DNA from 2 places in the Bradyrhizobium sp. AUGA SZCCT0222 genome. Region 2 is predicted to be linked to the other one. Evidence: riboswitches for the same ligand, from Rfam matches in the RefSeq annotation. Region 2 holds a riboswitch; the other holds the start of a gene.
What was found. Region 2 has a riboswitch for cobalamin ahead of metE (5-methyltetrahydropteroyltriglutamate--homocysteine S-methyltransferase). Riboswitches for the same ligand answer to the same signal wherever they lie in the genome.

Region 1: linked by a shared signal. The riboswitch ahead of JQ629_RS04760 (TonB-dependent receptor) and the one ahead of metE (5-methyltetrahydropteroyltriglutamate--homocysteine S-methyltransferase) in region 2 are both predicted to bind cobalamin.

The regions. Positions count from the first base shown of each region.
Region 1 is NZ_JAFCLX010000004.1:94,982-106,141, forward strand. It holds gene soxZ (thiosulfate oxidation carrier complex protein SoxZ) at 1-8, shown strand, start outside; gene soxA (sulfur oxidation c-type cytochrome SoxA) at 5-868, shown strand; gene JQ629_RS04725 (hypothetical protein) at 865-1,173, shown strand; gene soxB (thiosulfohydrolase SoxB) at 1,202-2,944, shown strand; gene JQ629_RS04735 (DsrE family protein) at 2,941-3,402, shown strand; gene JQ629_RS04740 (MBL fold metallo-hydrolase) at 3,660-4,700, shown strand; gene JQ629_RS04745 (ABC transporter substrate-binding protein) at 4,838-5,668, opposite strand; gene JQ629_RS04750 (ABC transporter ATP-binding protein) at 5,668-6,450, opposite strand; gene JQ629_RS04755 (FecCD family ABC transporter permease) at 6,447-7,490, opposite strand; cobalamin riboswitch at 7,625-7,824, shown strand; gene JQ629_RS04760 (TonB-dependent receptor) at 7,939-10,221, shown strand; gene JQ629_RS04765 (DUF6925 family protein) at 10,319-11,160, shown strand, end outside.
Region 2 is NZ_JAFCLX010000040.1:45,894-57,053, reverse strand. It holds gene ybgF (tol-pal system protein YbgF) at 1-696, shown strand, start outside; gene JQ629_RS27875 (alpha/beta fold hydrolase) at 698-1,522, shown strand; gene tilS (tRNA lysidine(34) synthetase TilS) at 1,578-2,606, shown strand; gene ftsH (ATP-dependent zinc metalloprotease FtsH) at 2,865-4,787, shown strand; gene JQ629_RS27860 (aromatic ring-hydroxylating oxygenase subunit alpha) at 5,027-6,076, opposite strand; gene JQ629_RS27855 (hypothetical protein) at 6,084-6,281, opposite strand; gene metE (5-methyltetrahydropteroyltriglutamate--homocysteine S-methyltransferase) at 6,327-8,693, opposite strand; cobalamin riboswitch at 8,799-8,999, opposite strand; gene prpB (methylisocitrate lyase) at 9,019-9,951, opposite strand; gene prpC (bifunctional 2-methylcitrate synthase/citrate synthase) at 9,962-11,134, opposite strand; gene JQ629_RS27835 (MmgE/PrpD family protein) at 11,146-11,160, opposite strand, start outside.

The DNA of each region.
Region 1 (11,160 bases), on a different contig from region 2:
TTCAATGAAGCTGCGATCCACGATACAGTTCGCGGCGACGGCGTTCGCGCTGGCTCTGCTGGCGTTCGCCGCGCCGCCTGCGGTCTCCGCCGACAAGGTCGATCCGGTCGCCGACGAGAAAGCGTTCAAGAAATTCTTCTACGACAAATTCCCCAAGCTGAAGCCGGAGGATTTCGTCAACGGCCCCTATTCGATGGACGCGGACCTGTACAAGCAATGGCAGGACAAGGAACAGTTCCCGCCCTACGAGTTCTCGCTCGAACTGGGCAAGGAGATGTTTTCCAAGCCGTTCAAGAACGGCAAGACCTATGGCGACTGCTTCCCCAATCAGGGCATCGGCATCCGCCAGGACTATCCCACCTTCGACGAGAAAGAAGGCAAGGTCATCACGCTGGAGCTGGCGCTGAACCGTTGCCGCGAGGCCAATGGCGAGCCGGCGTTCTCCTATGTGCGGGACGAGATGGCGGCGCTGACCGCCTATATGGCCTTCACCTCGCGCGGCAAGCCGTTCAACATCAAGGTTCCGAACGACCCGCGCGCCCTGGCTGCTTATGAAAACGGCAAGGAGTATTTCTACACGCGGCGCGGCCAGCTCAATTTCTCCTGCGCCACCTGCCATGTGCAGAGTCCTGGCGAGAAGGTCCGCACCGAAGTGCTGGCGCCGGCGCTCGGCATTGTCAACGCGATGCCGATCTATCGCTCCGAATGGAACGGCATGGGCACGACGAGCCGGCGCTTCACCACCTGCAACAGCCAGATCCGCGGCGTGCCGCTGACGCCGCAGGACGATGAATACCGCAACGTTGAATACTACCTGTCCTATGTCAGCAACGGATTGCCGATATCAGGCCCGGGAGCGCGGCCATGAGGATCACGACACTCACATCGATCGCGGCGTTGCTGCTGCTTGGTGCGACCTCGGCGCTGGCCGCAGGCGAGGACGACTACAAGGCCGCCTACGCCGCGGCGGAAGCTGCCAACAAGCAGGCGGCTTCCTTGCGCAATCAATGGACCACGACGGCCTCGACGCTGGCGGCCGCCAAGAAGTTCGCCGATGGCGGCGATTTCGACAAGGCCACCGCGTCAGCCAAAGAAGCGGAAGCGCTGGCCAAAGCTTCGATCTTCCAGGCCACCAGCGAAAAGGAACGCTGGAGAGATTTGGAAATTCGTTGAGAGCGTTTTGCGACGCGCGGAGATTAGTATGCCGATCCGCCGCCGAGAATTTCTGACGCTAGCAGGCGCGGCTACCCTCGCAGGCGGCCTGCCGCGCCTCGCGCGCAGCGCCGACAGCGTCTACGACCTCGAACGCTTCGGCAATGCGCGCATCCTGCACATCACGGACACCCATGCGCAGCTCAAGCCGGTGTTTTTCCGCGAGCCCAGCGTCAATCTCGGCGTCGGCTCGATGCAGGGCAATCCGCCGCATCTGGTCGGCAAAGCATTTCTCGACCGCTTCGGCATCCGGCCCGACAGCGCCGACGCCTATGCCTTCACCTGCATCGAATTCGAAAAGGCCGCGCAGCGGTTCGGCAAGCTCGGCGGCTTCGCGCATCTGAAGACGCTGGTCGACCGCCTGCGCGGCGATGTCGGCGCCGGCCGCTCGCTGCTGCTCGACGGCGGCGATCTCTGGCAGGGCACGGGCCTTGCCAATGTCATGCAGGGCGCCGACATGGTCGCCGCCTCGAACCTGCTCGGCATCGACGCGATGACCGGCCATTGGGAATTCACCTATGGCGAGAAGGCGCTGCGCAGCAACCTCGAGCGCTTCAAGGGCGAGTTCCTGGCGCAAAACGTTTTCCTGACCGAGGAAGCCGCCTTCAACGACGCCAAGGCGTTCGATCCGGCCTCGGGCCGCGTGTTCAAGCCGAGCACGATCAAGGAGATCGGCGGCCGTCGGGTTGCCGTGATCGGACAGGCTTTTCCTTACGTGCCGATCGCGCACCCCAAGCGCTTCACGCCGGACTGGAAATTCGGCATCCGCGACGAAGAGCTGCAGAAGCTGATCGATGGCTTGCGCAACACCGACAAGGTCGATGCGGTCGTGTTGCTGTCGCATAACGGCATGGATGTCGATCTCAAGCTCGCCAGCCGCGTCACCGGCATCGATGTCATTCTGGGTGGCCACACCCACGACGCGGTGCCGCAGCCGATTGCGGTGACCAATCCGGGCGGCGTCACGCTGGTGACCAATGCCGGTTCGAACGGCAAGTTCCTTGCCGTGCTCGATCTCGACATCGGCAAGGGCAAGGTCGCGAACGTGCGCTACCGGCTGCTGCCGGTGTTCTCCGAACTGCTGAAGCCAGATCCGGCGATGCAGGGGCTGATCGACAAGACCCGCGCGCCGCATGCGGGCGACTGGGTCGACAAGATCGCTTCCGCCGATCGGCTGCTCTACCGCCGCGGCAATTTCAGCGGCAGCATGGATCAGTTGATCTGCGACGCACTGCGCGGCGAACTCGATGCCGAGATCGCGCTGTCGCCGGGTTTCCGCTGGGGCACCACGGCGCTGACCGGCCAGCCGCTCACGATGGAAGACGTGCTGGCGCAAACCGCGGTCACCTATCCCGAGACCTACGTCGTGACCATGACCGGCAGCCAGATCAAGGACGTGCTCGAAGACGTCTGCGACAACCTCTTCAACACCGATCCCTACTACCAGCAGGGCGGCGACATGGTCCGGCTCGGCGGCCTCGCCTATGCCTGCACGCCGGCGGAAAGCGTCGGCAAGCGAATCTCCGAACTGACGCTCGATAATGGCTATCAGCTGCAGGCCGCCAAGAGCTACAAGGTGGCGGGATGGGCCTCGGTCAACGAACAGACCGGCGCGCCGGTCTGGGACGTGGTGGCGAAGCATCTGAAGTCGGGCAAGCCGCCCAACCGCTCGGCCCCGGGCGTGACGCTGAAAGGCGTCGAAGGCAATCCGGGCATTTCGAAACAGGTATGACGGGCCTTATCACCACCCTGCGCATCATGACCGCGGCGCTGTTGATCGCAGCGACTGCACCGGTCGTGCGCGCCCAGCAGGCGCCGCTGCAGGACAAGCCGTTTGCCGAGCACAAGATCGTGCTGCAGCTTTCGGACAATGACCCGCGCAAGCAGGGCCTCGTGCTCAGCGTCGCCAGCAACCTGATGAAGCACTACGACCCCGACAAGGTCGCGATCGAAATCGTCGCGTTCGGCCCGGGCATCGAATTGCTGCGCCCGGAAAATCCCAACCGCAAAATGGTCGAGAGCCTGGTCGCCCAGGGCGCGCGGTTCGATATCTGCCTCAACACCGTCGACACGCTCGAACGCGAAAACGGCAAACGACCGGAGTTCATCGCGGCGGCGACGCCGGTGCAGGTTGGTGTCGCGCAGATTCTGTTCCTGACCGAGAATGGATATACGCTGGTCAGGCCGTGACTGTTTCCACCGTCATTGCGAGCGGAGCGAAGCAATCCACCTCTCCGCGCGGGGATAGATGGATTGCTTCGTCGCTTGCGCTACGTTGCGCAAACGCTTTGCGTTTGTCGCAGGCAATGACTGGAGAGCTGTGGCCGGCCCTGAGGAAGCAAGACTACCTCGAAAAAGCCGCGCACAGAGACGAAAGCCGTTTGAGGAGGCGGCCAAAATAGAATAATATCCTCCGCGAGACTCCAATAGCGAACGCGGCAGCGACCATGATTTTTCGTCAGCTCTTCGACAGCGTTTCGGGCACCTACAGTTACCTGCTGGCCAGCCGCGCCGGCGGCGAGGCGTTGATCCTCGATCCCGTGCTGGAAAAGGCCGACCGTTATTGCCAGCTGCTGCGCGAACTCGATCTGCGGCTGGTCAAGGCGGTCGACACCCATTTGCACGCCGACCACGTCACGGGCCTCGGCGAACTGCGCGATCGCACCCAGTGCATCACCATCATGGGCGAACAGAGCAAGGCCGACGTGGTGTCGATGCGCGTCTCCGACGGCGACAAGGTGATGATCGAAGGTTTGAGCCTGGATGCCCTGTACACGCCCGGCCACACCGATGATTCCTACAGCTATTTGATGGGCGACCGCGTCTTCACCGGCGACACGCTCTTGATCCGCGGCACCGGCCGCACCGATTTCCAAAACGGCAGCGCGCGGGCGCAGTATGATTCGATCTTCAACCGGCTGCTGAAGCTGCCGGATGAGACCATGGTATTCCCCGCCCATGACTATAAGGGCGACACGGTTTCGACCATCGGCGAGGAGAAGCGCTACAATCCGCGCCTGCAGGTCCGCGGCATCGACGAGTATGTCGAGTTGATGAACAATCTCAATCTGCCGAATCCAAAACTGATGGACGTGGTGCTGCCGGCCAACATGCATGTCGGCCTGCACCAGGACGATCTCGCCAAACAGGGCCTCGCACTGTCGGCGCGCGCCGCGATCGACAGTATCGGCAAGCCCGACATCCTGCTGGTCGATCTGCGCGAAGCCAGCGAGCGCGCCAAGCACGGCACGCTGTCGGGCGCGCTGCATGCGCCCTACCCCGGCATCGCCGAAAGCTTGGCGCCGGGCGGCATGCTGCGCGAAGTCGCGGCCGCGACCGGCCGCCGCGTGGTGTTCTTCTGCGCGTTCGGCGAACGCTCGGCGATGGCGGTGACCGCCGCCAAGAACGCCGGCCTTGCCAACACCGCCCATATTGAAGGCGGCATCGACGCCTGGAAGAAAGCCGGCGGCCCTGTGGTGATGGGGTAAGCGTTGCTGTCGTCCCTGCGAACGCAGGGACCCATACGCCGCGGCACCGATGATGGAAGGCAGTGGCCGACGCCTTGCTTAGGTTACAGCGACCTGTGGTTATGGGTCCCTGCGTTCGCAGGGACGACGGAAGTACTTCACCGTCCCACCCGCTTCAATTCCGCCGTCAACACGTCCAGCGCTTCCGCCAGCATCACGCCGCCGCATTCGGTCAGCCGTTCCGGAATCACGATACGTTTTTCCGGCGGATAGAACCGCGCGAGCGCCGGATGCAACAGAAAAGCCTGGCCGTCGTCGCGCGCGAAATCGCCGGCCTGCGACACCAGCAGCAAATCCGGTTTCTGGCTCACGATCGCCTCGAGCGAGGCGAAGCCGCCAAAGTTGAAGCCGAGATCGCCGGCCGTGTTGAACAGCCCGGTCTCCGCCAGCAGCGAGCCGACAAAGCTGTCGCTGCCGGCCACCCAGCCGCGCCGCGACAGCGGCAGCACCCGATAGTGTTTTGCGGCGACAGCCTGGCGCGCCCGCGCCAACGCCGCATCGAGCAACGCGATCTGCGCCGCCGCGCGATCGGGGTGGCCGACGATGTCACCGAACTCGCGAATCTGGTCCTTCACCTCGGGCAGCGTTCGCGGCACCGGGAGTTCGGCGAGACGCAGCCCATGCGCTTTGAGCAATTCCCGCGTCGAACGCTTGTCGTACAGATTGGCGACGACGATGTCGGGCTTCAGCACCATCACGTCTTCCGCGCCGCCCGACAGTTTTGGATAGCGGGCGACGTCACCGGCCACCCAGGCATCGCGCGAATAACGCGAAAGCCCCAGGATCTGTTCGGGATCGGCCAGCGACAGCAGCAATTGATCGCTACAGACGTTCATCGACACGATGCGCGGCAGCTTGGCGGCCAGCGCCGCCCCGCCCGGCATCGCCAGCGCGGCAACCGCCAGCAGCACGCCAAGCCGGCCGCGCATCACAGATCCGCCCACGGCACGATCACGGCCTCGCGCTGGTATTCGGCGCGGTAGGCGCTGATCCGGAACACGTCGGCTATCACCTGCTCCGACAGCGCTTCCACCGGTGCGCCCTGCGACACCAGCCGGCCCTCCTTCAGAACCAGCACATGATCGGCGAATCGTGCGGCCAGGCCGAGGTCGTGCGTCACCACGATGACCAGCACGCCCTTGTCGGCGGTGGCGCGCAGATTCTTCATCACGTCGATCTGGTGGCGCGGATCGAGCGAGGCGGTCGGCTCGTCGGCCAATATCACCGGCGCTTCGACCGCCAGCACGCGCGCCAGCGCGACGCGGCTGCGCTCACCGCCGGACAGTTCGGTGACGCGGCGTTCGCTGAACTCCACCACATCGACCGCCTGCATCGCGCGCAGTACCGCTTCGGCATCCCTTGGCGACAGCCGCGCCGGATCGGTCGCGCCGTGTGGATAGCGGCCGAGCGCCACGATGTCGCGCGCCGGCAGTGGCCAGTGCACGATGTGGCCCTGCGGCAGATAGGCAAAGCGTTTTGCGCGTTCACGCAGCGACAGATCGGCCAGCGCATCGCCGCCGATATGGACACTGCCTGAGGACAGCAGCAGCCCCGACAGCGCCCGCAGCAGCGTGGTTTTGCCGGCGCCGTTCGGCCCGACCAAGGCGACCAGATGACCCGCGGTCAGCGACAGCGAGACATCGCTGAGCACATGGCGGCCGGCCAATGTCACGTTCACGCCCTGCGCCGTGAGAAGCGTTGCTTCGCTCATGCGACACCTCCCCCGAGCGCGCGGCGTTCGCGCGCGATCAGATAGAGGAAGAACGGCACGCCAATGATCGAGGTCAGCACGCCGACCTTGATGTCGCTGGTCGAGGGAATGATCCGCACCGCGATGTCGGCGGCGAGCAGCAGCGCCGAGCCTGCCAGCGCACTCGGCACCAGCAGCCGCGCCGGATCGTGGCCGATCAAGGGCCGCATCAGATGCGGCGCGACGAGGCCGATGAAGCCGATGGTGCCGGTGACCGCAACCGCGCCGCCGACCCCAAGCGCTACGCCGGTGATCACGATCAGCCGCAGGCGCCCGACATCGACGCCGAGGCTCTGCGCGGTTTCCTCACCGAGGCTGAGCGCGCGAAAGGAATGGCGCTGGCTGAACAGGATGATGCCACCGGCAACGATGAACGGCAGCGCCAGCATCACGTGCTGAAAACTGCGATCCTCCAGCGATCCGAGCAGCCAGAACGCGATCTCCAGCACCACGAAGGGATTGCTGGAGAGGTTCATCACGAGCGCGGTGGCGGCGCCCGCCAGACTCGAAATCGCAAGGCCCGCCAGGATCAGGATCAGCAGCCCGGCATTGCGGCCGGCGATCGTCAGCAGCACGAACACCGATCCGAACGCGGCCACGATCGCCACCACAGGCAGCGCATAGGAGCGCACATCTGCCCAGCCCAGCGCGATCACCAGCACCGCGCCGAAGGCGGCCGATTGCGGCGCGCCGAACAGCGAGGGCGAGGCCAGCGGATTGCGCAGCAGGCCCTGCAGCGACGCGCCTGACATGCCCAGGATGGCGCCGATCGCCAGCGCCAGGATGGTCCGCGGCAGGCGGATTTCCCGCACGATCACCTGCGACACATCGCTGCCGCCGCCGAGGAGAGCTTCCATCACCGCCAGCGGCGACAGCCGCACCGGCCCGATGCCGAGCGAGATCAGCACCAACAGCCCGACGAGGCCGGCAAGCGCGGCCGTCACGCCAATCCGGCGCCGTGCGGCCTCCTCGTTTGCAGCAATGATGGTCTCAACACTCATCGATCGTCCCCGAACGGTCAGCCCGTACCGCACTACGCGTTCGAACGGTACTGCTCATGCGACATAAAAGACGCACTCGTCCAGTGAGGATCGCAGGCGAGGCCTGATGGGATTGACTCTATCTTTGACAAACTTCTACCATAATTTTCGACGGTTCCCGTTTTGGGGATCAAAAGGGAATGCGGTGCGGGGACAGTCCCCCAATTCCGCGGCTGCCCCCGCAACTGTAAGCGGTGAATCTTTCGTCCTACGCCACTGGGATTCTCGGTCCTGGGAAGGCGACGAAAGGTAACGACCCGCAAGCCAGGAGACCTGCCGTCAGCCGTGGTCACACGCGAAGATGTCGGTCGGGGAGTACAGGCATTAGTTTCACCAGAGCTGCTTACAGCACGATGGTGGGACTTGGTTCGCTGTGACGTGCCACTGACGTCATACCGAGGCCTGAACCATGTCTTCCACCACCACTGCCGCCAAGCGGTGCCGCCGTCTTTTGCTGGCGTCCAGCTTTCTGGCACCGATCATGGCGCTCGGCATTTCCGGCGCGCAGGCCCAGCAGACCGCCGCGGCCGCCGATCAATTGCCGGCGATCGAGGTCAACCCGCCCGGCGACCAGAACCGGACCCGCGCCAAGCCTGCTTCAGATCAGGGCTCGGGCACACGCCGCGTCGTCGCGCCGAATCCGAGACCGTCAAGCAATCGGAACCCTGCGCCGGGGACCGGCTCGAACGTCGCGTCGCAAGGCGATGGCCCGGGCGGCGGCGGAGCGCCCGTCCGGCAATTCGCCGGCATCGTCGGCACATCGGCGACCGTCATCACGGCTGAAGAAATCGCGCATTCACCCGCGCAGACCTTGCAGGAAATCATCGCGCAAACACCGGGCGTGCAGCTCACCAGCCTGTATGGCGGCGTCAACGGCGCGAAGACCAGCGTCGATCTGCGCGGATTCGGCGCGTTTGCGACCTCCAACACCCTCGTGCTCATCAACGGCCGCAGGCTCAATGACGTCGACATGGCCGGTGTCGATTTTTCCACCATCCCGCGCGATTCGATCGAGCGCATTGAAATCACCCGCGGCAACAGCGGCGCGGTGCTGTACGGCGACAATGCGGTCGGCGGCGTCATCAACATCGTGCTTAAAAACGGCGTCGGCGGTCCGCCGGTCGCGATCCGCGGCGAAGCCGGCGTCGGGTCCTTCAACCAGCGCATGGCCTCGGTCTCGGCCGCGACCAATTTCGGTCCGTGGTCGACGTCGTTCTACGGCAACGCCATCAAGTCCGACGGCTACCGCGTCAACAACGCGCTCGACCAGCGCAACGGGGTCGGCAACCTCAATTACACCACGCCCGGCCTTACAGCGTTCCTGACCCTGTCCGGCGACGACCAGAAGCTGGGTTTCCCGGGCGGCCGTCTCGTCGATCCCTCGATTGGCCTCGATGAACTCGCCACCAACCGGCGCGGCGCCGCCACGCCGTTTGACTACGGCAACCAGCAGGGCGCCAACGCCACCGCAGGGTTCACCAAGACGCTGATGAACGGCGTCGATCTGATCGTCGACGGCGGCGTGAGAGACAAGAAGCAGCAGGCCGCCTTCTTCAATCCCTTCGGTAACAGCTACGTCGACGCCCACCTGCAGACCTGGTCGATCACGCCGCGATTGAGCATCAAGCATGTGCTGTTCGGGATGCCCTCACAGATTTTGACCGGCATCGATTATTACGACGCGACCTTCCACCAGGAACGTCCGACGGACCGGGGCTTGCCGCCGATCCATACCTATGATTTGCAGCAACAAACCTTGGCCGGCTACTTCCAGCAAACCATCGGGCTGTTGCCGACCACCGATTTCTCGTACGGGGCCCGCGTGCAACAAACCACGTTGAAAGCCAGGGACATCGTCAACAACGATCCGAATTGCGCCTTTTTCTTTACCTGCGCGGCGCAAAACCTGCCTCTCGACAGCCGGGAAGGCCAATACGCGCTGCATGTCGGCCTCGAACATCGCTTCAACAATATCGTCTCGGTATTCGGCCGGGCCGCCCGCGCGTTCCGCACGCCGAATGTCGACGAGAGATTGTCCTCCGGACCCTCCTTCGATCCTGTCTTCTTCACCCCAATTCCCGGCACCTTCCAGCTGAAAACCCAGACCTCGCACGACGTCGAAGGCGGCTTCCGCATCAAGTCGGGCGGATTCCAGATGCAATCGAGCATCTACAACATGGACCTCGAGAACGAGATCCATTTCGTCCCCGCGCTGTTCTACAACGTCAACCTCGATCCGACCCGCCGTTACGGCTCGGAAACCAGCGCCTCGCTTCGCATCAGCGACAGCGTGCTGCTGCGGGGCGGCGTGGCCTACACCCGGGCGGTGTTCCGTGAAGGGCAGTTCGCCGGCAATGACGTTCCGCTGGTGTCCCGCTACACCGCCAGTGGCGGCGTGACTTGGAATATCTGGCAGAACTATCTGGTTGCGGACGCCACGGTGCGCGGCTGGAGCGAGCGCTACATGGACAACGACCAGAAAAATACCCAGCGCCGCATCCCGGCCGATGCAACCATCGACTTCAAGCTGAGCGGGGCCTATCAGCACTTCTTCTGGTCGGTAAGCGTCAACAACGTGCTCAACGCGCTATACTACGACTATGCGATCGCAAGCTCGTTCACCGACGGCCGCTTCAGCGCCTATCCGCTGCCGGGCCGGACCTACATGGTGAAGGCCGGCGCGACGTTCTGAGCCCGGACGCCGGTCCGGGGCCCGCTCCGGACCGGCTTGTCCTGACCTGACAAGCCAGTATTCTCTTTGGCCCCGAGGGTTAAGGGAATGCTGGTTGATGCATGATGTTTCCGCCGTCGCGGCGACCGATCTGTTGCAGCGGGAAATCGCCGATCCCGACACGCAATGGAGCCTCGGCACGTTCGGCGCCATCGCCGAATTCGCACGCGACCGCGACGAGCCGGTGCGGCTGACGCAATCGATCGAGGCCGTTGCAGCCGTGACGCCGCGCGGCGGCATGGCGCTGAAACCGGGCGGCAACAGCCGGCCGTTCGCCTCCGAGAGCATCACCAAATCAGGCTGGAGCCATCGGATCGCGCTGTGCCTGCCGTCAGGCGATTGTGCGATGAACGGCCGCAACGCGCTGACGGAAATCGGCGCCGATCACGAGGCGCTGCGGCCGGAGGACCGAGAGTCCTTCCTGTTCGATCTCGGCCTCGGTGCGCTGCAGGCGGATTTCTGCGTGCGCGTCGGCGACCCCTATCTCGCCGCGCGGCTGCGCGAACTCTGCGGCCGCGCCGTCTTCGAACACGACAATCCCGCGATGGGGATGATCCTTGGCGCGAACCCCCATCGCGTCTTCATCAGCCGGCTCGGCCGCATCGAGGTCTATCAGCCGATCCCGCCGCCCTCGGGCAAGAGCCCGGAAGGGCCCCACACGCATGTGCTGCCAAGACTGCTGAAAAGCGGCCGGACCCATGCAGCCACCGAGCCGGTTCCCGAAGGCTGGATCCCCTGCGCGCACATCTATCCGCCGCATCCGTTGCGTGACGGAATGGGCGAAGCCCGGCCGTTCGACCGGGCACATCACCAGCGTTTTCAACGTATCCTGGCGGCGTGCGGCGATCCCGAAACGCTGGCGATCAAGCAGCGCGTCGTCGATGCGGTGCTGGCGGGGGA
Region 2 (11,160 bases):
CCGTCCTATGAGCAGCCGCAGATCGCGGCACCGCCGCCGATCATGCAGGAGCAGGCAGCAGCACCGGCGACCGGCCGCCGCCGCGGCGACGCCTTCGACCCCAACCAGAATCCGAGCGCCCCCGGCGCGCCGCGCGCGCTCGGTGGCGGTCAGTTGCCGGTTGCCAACGACGCGCCGGTCGGGGCTCCCGGCGGCCGCGGACGGGGCGAGCCGCTCGACCTCGGCGCGACCAGCCCGCGCGATCCCGGCGGCGCGCCGCCGCCCGTGCGTGCGCCCGGCGCCAGCGCCGCGCTGACGACGCTGCCGCCTTCGGCCACGCCCAAGGACGAGTTCGATCTCGGCATCGGTTACATGCAGCGCAAGGATTATGCGCTCGCCGAAGAAACCATGAAAAATTTCGCGCAGAAATATCCGAGCGATCCCCTGATCGCGGATTCGCAATATTGGCTTGGCGAAAGCTTCTTCCAGCGCCAGCAATATCGCGATGCCGCGGAAGCCTTTCTCGGCGTCACCACCAAGTTCGACAAGTCCGCAAAGGCGCCGGACTCGCTGCTGCGGCTCGGCCAGTCGCTGGCGGCGCTGAAGGAGAAGGAAGCGGCCTGCGCCGCGCTTGGCGAAGTGACGCGGAAATATCCGCGCGCCTCGGCCGGCGTGAAGGCCGCCGTGGACCGCGAGCAGAAGCGGGTGAAGTGCTGAGGTGAGTTCCAATCATCGGATTGCGTCCGGCCGCGCCACGCTGGCCGCGGAAGTCGTCGGCAGCGGCGACCCTGTCGTCTTTCTGCACGCCGCCGTCTGCGATAGCCGCATGTGGCGCGCGCAACTGGATGGCGTCGGCGCTACCCATAAGGCTATCGCCTACGATCAGCGGGGCTTTGGCCAGACCCGCGCCGAAAAGCAGGACTATTCTGCAGTCGCGGATTTGATGGCGGTGATTGACGCCATGGGGAACGGCACGCCGGCGATCCTCGTAGGATGCTCGCGCGGCGGCGGAATCGCGATCGACGCGGCCCTTCGGCACCCATCAGATGTCCGCGCCCTCGTTCTCATCGCGCCCAACGTGACCGGCGCGCCCGAGCCGATCTATCCGCCGGAAATCAAGGGTGTGATGGCTGAGCTGCAGGAAGCCCAAGCGGTCGGAGATTTGGATCGGGTGAACGCGATCAAAGCTCGCCTTTGGTTGGACGGTCCGCTGGCGCCCGAGGGTCGTGTCACGGGCGAGGCTCGCCGGCTGTTCCACGACATGCACGCCATTGCGCTGCGGTCGCCGCCGACCGGGTCCAACCTTGATGTCGCGCCCGCCTTCCATCGTCTGGACGAGATATCGGCGCCATCGCTTGTGATCTGGGGTGACCTCGACTTTCCCTTCGTTCAAGACCGGTGCCGTCATGTTGCAACTACGATGCCGAACGGGTCGCGTCATGAGTTGGCCGGCGTCGCCCATCTGCCGAGCCTGGAGCGACCGGCGCACATCACGGGCTTGCTCACAGAGTTCATCAACCGCTGCTCCGGCCGTCGAGGATAGGCCATCCCGCATCAAGTGCGGGACAGCCCTCGCTTGAAAACGCTATGGTCGGCTCATGGCAGAGGACGACCATTGCGCGATCACGGCGAGCCAGGCGAAACTTCTGTTCGCCGACTGGAAGGCTGCGCCCGCGATCGTGCTCGCCGTTTCCGGCGGACCTGATTCCATCGCCCTGATGTGGCTCGCCGCGCGCTGGCGCCATGCCCTGACGCGCGGGCCGCGATTGATCGCGGTGACCGTCGATCACGGCTTGCGGGATGAAGCCGCGCGCGAGGCGCGTGAAGTCAAAAAGCTCGCCAGGCATCTCGATCTGCCCCATCGCACGCTGCGCTGGCATGGCGCCAAGCCGAACACGGGCGTGCCGGCCGCGGCGCGGGCGGCGCGCTATCGCCTGCTGGCGCAGGCCGCGCGCGCTGGTGGCGCGACCCATATCCTCACCGCGCATACCCGCGATGACCAGGCCGAGACATTGTTGATGCGGATGCTGCGTGGCAGCGGCATCGCCGGTCTGGCGGCGATGGCGCGGCAATCGGAACGCGACGGCGTGTGGCTGGCGCGGCCGTTGCTGGATGTCCCGAAATCGCAACTGATCGCGACATTGAACAAGGCCAGGATCGCCTTCGCCGATGATCCGACCAACCGCGACGTCAATTACACGCGGCCTCGTTTGCGGGCGCTGATGCCGGCGCTGGCGGAAGAGGGCGGCGATGCCAGAATCCTGGCGCGGCTGGCGTCGCGGCTGGCGCGGGCCAATGCCGCGCTGGAAGTGCTGGTCGATGGCGCCGAGCGCTATCTGGCGCTGAGGGACCGCCATGACGCCGCGCGTTTTGGCTTCGATGCGTCAGCCTTTGCGGGTCTGCCTGAGGAAATCCGGCTTCGGCTGCTGATGCGGGCCATCGACCGCGTCGGTCACGAGGGGCCTGCGGAACTCGGCAAGGTCGAGGCCCTGCTGACGGTGCTGGATCGGGCGGTATCGGAAGGCCAGCCGAGGTTGAAACAGACCCTCGCGGGCGCCGCAATCAGCCTGATTGGAGGTCGAATTCACGTCGAGCCGGCTCCCCCGCGTCGTCGCAGGCCGGGATGAGAGGCAAGCCCAAGCCTCGATATCCCGTCATAAACCGGCGGGGAGTCTTAACCACCCCCGAAAAACGCTGATTCTTACGCCATTATTTGACCGGGAATCGCGCTAGGATGCGTTAAATAGTCCTGCGTGGTTCCCTTGGCATCGACCCAGGCGCCACCTAGATTGTAAGCAGTGCTCCGGGGGTTTCTCACCTGACGACCCAAGGTTTACTGCCCAAGGACATAAGGCCGCGATCCGCGCGGCCACGAAGGAAGATCGATGAACGCCAATCTGCGCAATTTCGCCCTCTGGGTCATCATTGTTTTGTTGCTGTTGGCACTGTTCACGCTTTTCCAGAATCCGGGTCAGCGCGCGTCCTCGCAGGACATCACGTTTTCGCAGTTCGTAAGCGAGGTCGAAAAGAACACCGTCCGCGACGTCGTGATCCAGGGGCCGGAAATCCACGGCACCTTCACCAACGGCTCCAGCTTCCAGACCTACTCGCCGAACGATCCGTCGCTGGTCAAGCGCCTGGTTGATGCCAAGGTGAACGTCAGCGCGAAGCCGCCCGGCGACAACGTGCCGTGGTTCGTGTCGCTGCTGGTCTCCTGGCTGCCCTTTATCGCGCTGATCGGCGTGTGGATATTCCTGTCGCGCCAGATGCAGGGCGGCGCCGGCAAGGCGATGGGCTTCGGCAAGTCGCGCGCCAAGATGCTGACCGAGGCGCATGGCCGGGTCACCTTCGAGGACGTCGCGGGCGTCGACGAAGCCAAGCAGGATTTGCAGGAAATCGTCGAATTCCTGCGCGACCCCGGCAAATTCCAGCGCCTCGGCGGACGGATTCCGCGCGGCGTGCTCCTGGTCGGCCCTCCCGGCACCGGCAAGACGCTGATCGCGCGTGCGGTCGCGGGCGAAGCCAACGTGCCATTCTTCACGATCTCGGGCTCCGACTTCGTTGAAATGTTCGTCGGCGTCGGCGCCAGCCGCGTCCGCGACATGTTCGAACAGGCCAAGAAGAACGCGCCCTGCATCATCTTCATCGACGAAATCGACGCGGTCGGCCGCCATCGTGGTGCCGGTCTCGGCGGCGGTAATGACGAGCGCGAACAGACCCTCAACCAGTTGCTGGTCGAGATGGACGGCTTCGAGGCCAATGAAGGCGTGATCCTGATCGCGGCGACCAACCGTCCCGACGTGCTCGATCCCGCGCTGCTGCGCCCGGGCCGTTTCGACCGCCAGGTCGTGGTGCCGAACCCGGATGTCGTCGGCCGCGAGCAGATCCTCAAGGTCCACGTCCGCAAGGTGCCGCTGGCGCCGGATATCAACCTCAAGACCATCGCGCGCGGCACGCCGGGCTTCTCCGGCGCCGACCTGATGAACCTCGTCAACGAAGCCGCCTTGACCGCCGCCCGCCGCAACAAGCGCATGGTGACCCAGGCCGAGTTCGAGGAAGCAAAAGACAAGGTGATGATGGGCGCCGAGCGCAAGTCGCTCGTCATGACCGAGGAAGAGAAATTGCTGACGGCCTATCACGAAGGCGGTCACGCCATCGTCGGCCTCAACGTCGTCGCCACCGATCCGATCCACAAGGCCACGATCATCCCGCGCGGCCGTGCGCTCGGCATGGTGATGCAGCTGCCCGAGCGTGACAAGCTGTCGATGTCGCTCGAGCAGATGACGTCGCGGCTCGCGATCATGATGGGCGGCCGGGTTGCCGAAGAGCTGATCTTCGGCCGCGAAAAAGTCACCTCGGGTGCGTCATCCGACATCGAGCAGGCCACGCGCCTGGCGCGCATGATGGTGACGCGCTGGGGCCTGTCCGAGGCGCTCGGCACCGTGTCCTATGGCGAGAATCAGGACGAGGTTTTCCTCGGCATGTCGGTGTCGCGCACCCAGAACGCATCGGAGGCAACGGTTCAGAAGATCGATACCGAGATCCGACGTTTCGTCGAAGACGGCTACAACGAAGCGACGCGCATCCTCACCGAAAAGCGCGCCGACCTCGAAGCGCTTGCCAAGGGCCTGCTCGAGTTCGAGACGCTTTCCGGCGATGAGATCATCGACCTGCTCAACGGCAAGAAGCCGAACCGCGAGTCAGTGCTTGAGCCGACCACGCCGCGCGCGTCCGCTGTGCCGCCCGCCGGCAAGTCGCGCCCGCGCCCCGATCCGGATCCCGGCCTGGAGCCGCAACCGCAGGCCTAAGTGGGTTTGCACCTGGAATAGAAAACGCGGCGGTGACGCCGCGTTTTTTTATGGTGGCGTCCTGGTCCGGCGCCATGAGGATCAACGGCAAGACGTGGGAGCGGCTTGGTAAGCTGCCGACGGGGACTTGACACTCCGTCATTCCGGGGCGCGCGTCCTCGCGCGAACCCGGAATCTCGAGTTTCCCCGATGTGCAATTGCACATCTGAGGTTCGACGCTTCGCGTCGTCCCGGAATGACTACCGGGTCGGCTCCCCGCACTCCCGCAACAGTTTTCGCAGCGCGTGGATCGGCGGAAATACTTCCCTGTTCCAGTCGGCGCCTTGCGCGTCATGGGCGGCCTGTTCCATTTCGACGATGTCGCAATCCTCCGAAAAGACCCGGTTGGTGAACCAGGCCAGCACCGGCCAGCCGAGATCGAGGATGCCGGGAATTCTGGGCTTGCGCACCGACAGCACCACGAAGGTCCGGTTACGGCGCTGCGCGGCATCGATGGGCGTGTAGCCGAGCCATACGCTGAGAACCGGTGCGTCGCCCTTCGTCCACATCTGCAGGGTCTGGTAGGGATATTCGGTGCGCACCGTCATCAGGTCGCGCGCCGTGCCGGCACGGCCGCGCAGGCCGCCGACGATGACGGCCTCGCCAAGGGGCGGGTTCTCGCCAGGCCGGGCAAAACTGTAATCGACTTCCATCCAGCGTTCGCCGGCGCGGCTGCCGAGATAGCGCGGCACGACTTTTCCGGTGGTGCGCCGGTGCAGGAACTGATGGTTCATGTCCATCAAATTCTCATGCATGAAAGTGTAGTGGCAGGCGACGAGCTTGCCGAACCGCCGTGTCTTGTAGGCGTTATCAGCGGCTGCGCCGATCTGCGGCAAGGGGGCGGCGGCAGGCCCTGTGCCGGGCCATACGAAGATCAACCCGTCGCGTTCGAAGCAGGGATAACGGCGGACGCCGTTCGGCCTCTTGCCCTTGCCGAGATAGGGGACGTCGACGCAGTCGCCCGACGCGTCGTAGCGCCAGCCGTGATAGACGCAGCGTAGGGTGCAGCCATCGACCGTTCCCTTCGACAGCGGCACCTGGCGGTGCGCGCAGCGATCTTCAAGCGCGAAGATCGCGCCCTCCCTCGGGCGCACCAGCACGATCGGTTCGCCCGCAAACCGCGCCGCGAAAGTCTGGCCGGACTTCACCTCGTGCGACCATGCGACCGGATACCAGTGATCCGGATTAGCGCCAACCTTGCGAAGATCGACAGAACCTTCCGACCAGGCATTATCAGGCCTCACCGTCATCGCGTCGTTACACCTTTGCCAGCGGTCCGAGATGCAGCGCCATGATCTGTTCCGGCGTCTCGGTGACCTCGATGCGCTGGCCGTCGCCGCCGACGAAGGCGAGCACGGTGCGCTCGCCGTCGCGCCACATGCTGCCGACCAGCGCGATATTGATGTGGGTGGCCTGTCCCGTCTCGCACCTCGTGCATTCGATCCAGAAGCGCATGGCGTATCCTTTCAATGGTGCCGGGATGAGAGACGGGGTGGGCGTTTAAGCGAGCGCCCGCAATTCGCGCGCGGCGGCGACCATGTTGACCAGAGCGGGCCGCACCTCTTCCCATTTCCGGGTTTTCAATCCGCAATCGGGATTGATCCAGAGCTGGGCGTCGGAGAGCCGCAGCCGCGCCAGCTTGAGCAGGTCAGTCATCTCAGCGGTTTCAGGCACCCGCGGCGAATGGATGTCGTAGACGCCGGGGCCGATTTCGTTCGGATAGCGGTAGTTCCTGAAAGCGTCGAGCAGTTCCATCTTCGAGCGCGAGGTCTCGATCGAGATCACGTCGGCATCCATCGCGCCGATCGCATCGATGATGTCGTTGAACTCCGAGTAGCACATGTGGGTGTGGATCTGGGTGTCGTCGCGCACGCCCGACGAACAGATGCGGAAGGCGTCCACGGCCCAGTCGAGATAGGTCTTCCACTCCGACCGGCGCAGCGGCAGGCCCTCCCGCAGCGCCGCTTCGTCGATCTGGATCATCCCGGCACCGGCGGCTTCGAGGTCGGCGACCTCGTCACGGATCGCCAGCGCGATCTGGCGGCAGGCTTCGCTGCGCGGAATATCGTCGCGGACGAACGACCAGTTCAGAATCGTCACCGGCCCCGTCAGCATCGCCTTCATCGGCCGCTTGGTCAGCGACTGCGCATACCGCCACCACTCGACCGTCATCGGTTTCGGGCGCGACACGTCGCCGAACAGCACCGGCGGGCGGACGTAGCGCGATCCGTAGGACTGCACCCAGCCATACCCGGTGAAGGCGAAACCTTCGAGCTGCTCGCCGAAATACTGCACCATGTCGTTGCGCTCGAACTCACCATGAACAAGCACATCAAGCCCGATATTCTCCTGCCAGCGCACCGCGCGGGCGGTCTGGTTCTGCAGATAGAGTTTATAGGCGTCGTCGGTCAGCGCGCCCTTGGCGTGCGCGGCGCGGGCGTTTCGGACATCCGCGGTCTGAGGGAACGAGCCGATGGTCGTGGTCGGGAAGGCCGGCAGGTTGAAGCGGCTGTGCTGCACGCCGGCGCGGTCGGTAAACGCGCTGAGGCGGCGGCGCATCGCGCTATCGATGCCGGCGGCACGCGCCGCCACCCTGGCATCATGGATCCGCGGCGAAGCTTTGCGCGCGGCTGCGGCTTCATCGGAGGCCTTCAGGATGGCGTCGGCGTGGACGCGGCCGCGCGCCAATGCCGTTCCGAGCGCCGCCAGTTCCTCGATCTTCTGCACCGAAAACGCCAGCCAGCTCTTCACGTCAGGGTCGAGGCTGGTTTCCAGCGCGAGGTCGATCGGGACGTGCAGCAGCGAGCATGATGGCGCGAGCTGCACGCGGTCGCCGCCGAGCCTGGTGACCACAGATTCCAGCCGGTCGAGCAGCCGGCTCAGATCGGCGCGCCAGATATTGCGGCCGTCGATGATGCCGAGCGACAGCACGCGGTCCTTTGGAAAACCGGCGAGATCGTCGAGTTGCTCGGGCGCGCGCACGAGGTCGAGATGCAGGCCAGCGACAGGCAGGGCCATCGTGGTGTCGCGGTTGGCGCCGAGCCCGCCAAAGTACGTGGCCAGCATGATCTTGAGCTCAGGCACCGCCTTGGCGATTTCCGCATAGGCATAATGCAGCGCCTGCTGCGCGATGATGTCGAGATCGAGCACGAGACACGGCTCGTCGATCTGCACCCATTCCGCGCCGGCCTTGACGAGTTCGCGCAAGGTTTCGATGTAGACCGGCAGCAACCGGTCGAGCAGCGACAGCGTGTTGAACCCTGTATCCTTGCATTTGGCGAGCTTCAGGAAGGTCACGGGGCCGACCAGCACCGGGCGGGTCTGATAGCCGAGCGCCTTGGCTTCCAGATATTCCTCGATCGGCTTGCGCGAAGCTGACGTGAATACCTGATCCTTCTCCAGTTCAGGCACCATGTAGTGGTAATTGGTGTCGAACCATTTTGTCATTTCCAGCGCCGGTACGCCGTGGGCCGCGTCGTGGTGGGCGTGGCCGCAATCCGCATCATGCGCCGCGCCTTGGGCGCCGCGCGCCATCGCGAAGTAGGTGGCTAGCGGCACAGGTCCACCGTTCCAGCCGTAGCTTTTCGGAATGGCGCCGACCATCACGCAGGTGTCGAGCATCTGGTCGTAGAACGAGAAGTCGTTGGACGGGATGATGCTGACGCCAAGCTTCTTCTGGCGCGCCCAATTGGCCGCGCGCAGCCCGATGCCGGTCTCGAGCAGGGCTTTCTCGTCGGTCGTACCCGACCAGAAGCTCTCCAGCGCGAATTTCAGCTCGCGGCGCGGACCGATGCGCGGCGTGCCGAGCGAAGCGACGGGAAGTGAGGAGGTAGAATTTATAGAAGCAGTCGCATTGGAAACAGACATGGCTTAACCCCAAAAGTTGGGGGCAAAGGCCGAAGTGACACGTCTGGATTCCGGACGGTAGGGCGCGCGGAATCGCAACCGCACCACCGGGACACCCCGCCCGAGGACGTGTATGTTGTCGAGGCAGGTCTCCTGGCTCGCGGGTCAATGCTGCTGTCCGGTCTTCCCAAAACCTTTGCGGGTCTCAGTGACTTTGTTGGACAGCGGCTCGCCGCTTACAGTTGCGGGGGCAGCTCCGGCTTCACACCGGCTTCCCTCTTAGCTTCGGGAAAACCATCCCGAAGAACCACGACGGCTCCGGTTTATCGACAAGTGTGCATCCTAGTCAACGGATCATTTCGCGCTGCGGCATCCCCTCGGGGAGGATGGTCTGGACGATGGAGCGATCGAGCGCCTCGTAATCGTGCAGTTTGATGGTGTCGTAAAGTTCCGCGCGGGTCTGCATCCGCTCGATCATGTTGTGCGTTCCGCCGTCGCGCGCGATTGCGGCATAGAGTTGTTGCTGCACCTTGTTGGCGACGCGCAACGAGGATACCGGCCAGATCACCATCGCGTAACCCATCTGCTCGAACTCGGACGCGGTGAAGAATGGTGTCTTGCCGAACTCGGTCATGTTCGCAAGCAGCGGCACGCCGGCCATACGCTTGGCGAAAGCGCGAAACATCTCGGCGGTGTTGAGCGCTTCGGGGAATATCGCGTCGGCTCCGGCCTCCATGTACAATTTCGCGCGGGCAACCGCACCGTCCAGACCTTCGCTGGAAGCCGCATCCGTGCGCGCGATCACGACGAGGTCGCGGCGCGCCTTCGCGGCGGCGGCAACCTTGGCGGCCATGTCATGGGCATCGGCCAGCTTCTTGTCGTTGAGATGGCCGCATTTCTTGGGCAGCAATTGATCCTCGATGTGAACCGCACCGGCGCCGGCCTCCTCGAACACGCGCACCATGTGCATGACGTTGAGCGCTTCGCCATAACCGGTATCGCCGTCGACCAGCAGCGGCAGGCCGGCTGCGCGGGCGACCTGGCGTATGAAGAACGCAACCTCGTCGACGGTGATGATGCCAAGGTCGGGCAAGCCCATCGACGCCGTCATCGCGGCGCCCGACAGATAGAGGGCCTCAAAGCCTGCGGCCCTGGCCTGCAGCGCCGACATGCCGTTATGGGTGCCCGGCAGCCTCAGAATGCCGGGGCGCTGCAGCAGCGCGCGAAAACGGCGGCCTGCGGTCTGATGCGGGAGATCAGATGAAACGAGATAGGGCATTCATGTCTCCTTATGCGGCGCGCACGGACGAAGGCGGCAGGTCGCGCGCTTCCAGCGGGACGAAGGCGCGGTTGTCAGGACCGACATAATTGGCTGCGGGACGGATGATCTTGCTGTCGATCCGTTGTTCGATCACATGCGCCGCCCAGCCCGAGGTGCGCGAAATCACGAATAGTGGCGTGAACATCGCCGTCGGCACGCCCATCGCATGATAGGAAACCGCGCTGAACCAGTCGAGGTTGGCAAACATCCGCTTGGTCTCGGACATCACAGCCTCGATGCGGTCGGCGATCTCATACATGCGCGTACTGCCGCCATCGGCGCTGAGCTGACGGGCGACCTGCTTGATCACCTTGTTGCGGGGATCGGCGATCGTATAGACGGGATGACCGAAGCCGATCACGACTTCCCTGGCCGCGATCCGGCGGCGGATGTCAGCCTCGGCCGCATCGGGATCGGCGTAACGTTTCTGCACCTCGAACGCGACCTCATTGGCGCCGCCATGTTTCGGCCCGCGTAGCGCGCCGATGGCGCCTGTTATCGCCGAATAGATGTCGGCGCCGGTGCCGGCGATCGAGCGCGCGGTGAAGGTCGAGGCGTTGAATTCGTGCTCGGCATAGAGGTTGAGCGACGTATGCATTGCGCGCTCGTGCGAGGCGGACGGCGGCTTGCCGTGCAGCAAATGCAGGAAATGCGCACCGATGGAAGTGTCGTCGGTTTCGACCTCGATGCGGCGGCCATGATGGGCGTAATGGTGCCAGTAGAGCAGCATCGATCCGAGCGAGGCCATCAGGCGGTCGGCGATATCGCGGGCGCCAGGCGGATTGTGGTCATGGCCTTCGGGCAGCACGCAGCCGAGCGCGGAGACACCGGAGCGCATCACATCCATCGGATGCGCCGCCGCCGGCAATTGTTCCAGCGTGTTCAGTACCGCGCGCGGCAGGCCGCGCAGCGATTTCAGCTTGGCCTTGTAGTTGGCAAGCTCGCTGCGGGTCGGCAGGCTGCCATGCACCAATAGATGCGCGATCTCCTCGAATTCGCAGACACCGGCGACATCGAGAATGTCGTAGCCGCGGTAATGCAGATCGTTGCCGCTGCGGCCGACGCTGCACAGCGCGGTGTTGCCGGCGACGACGCCGGAGAGCGCGACGGATTTCTTGGGCGCAGGTTTTACGTCAGTCATCGCGTCCTCCCTTATGATGCCGCCGC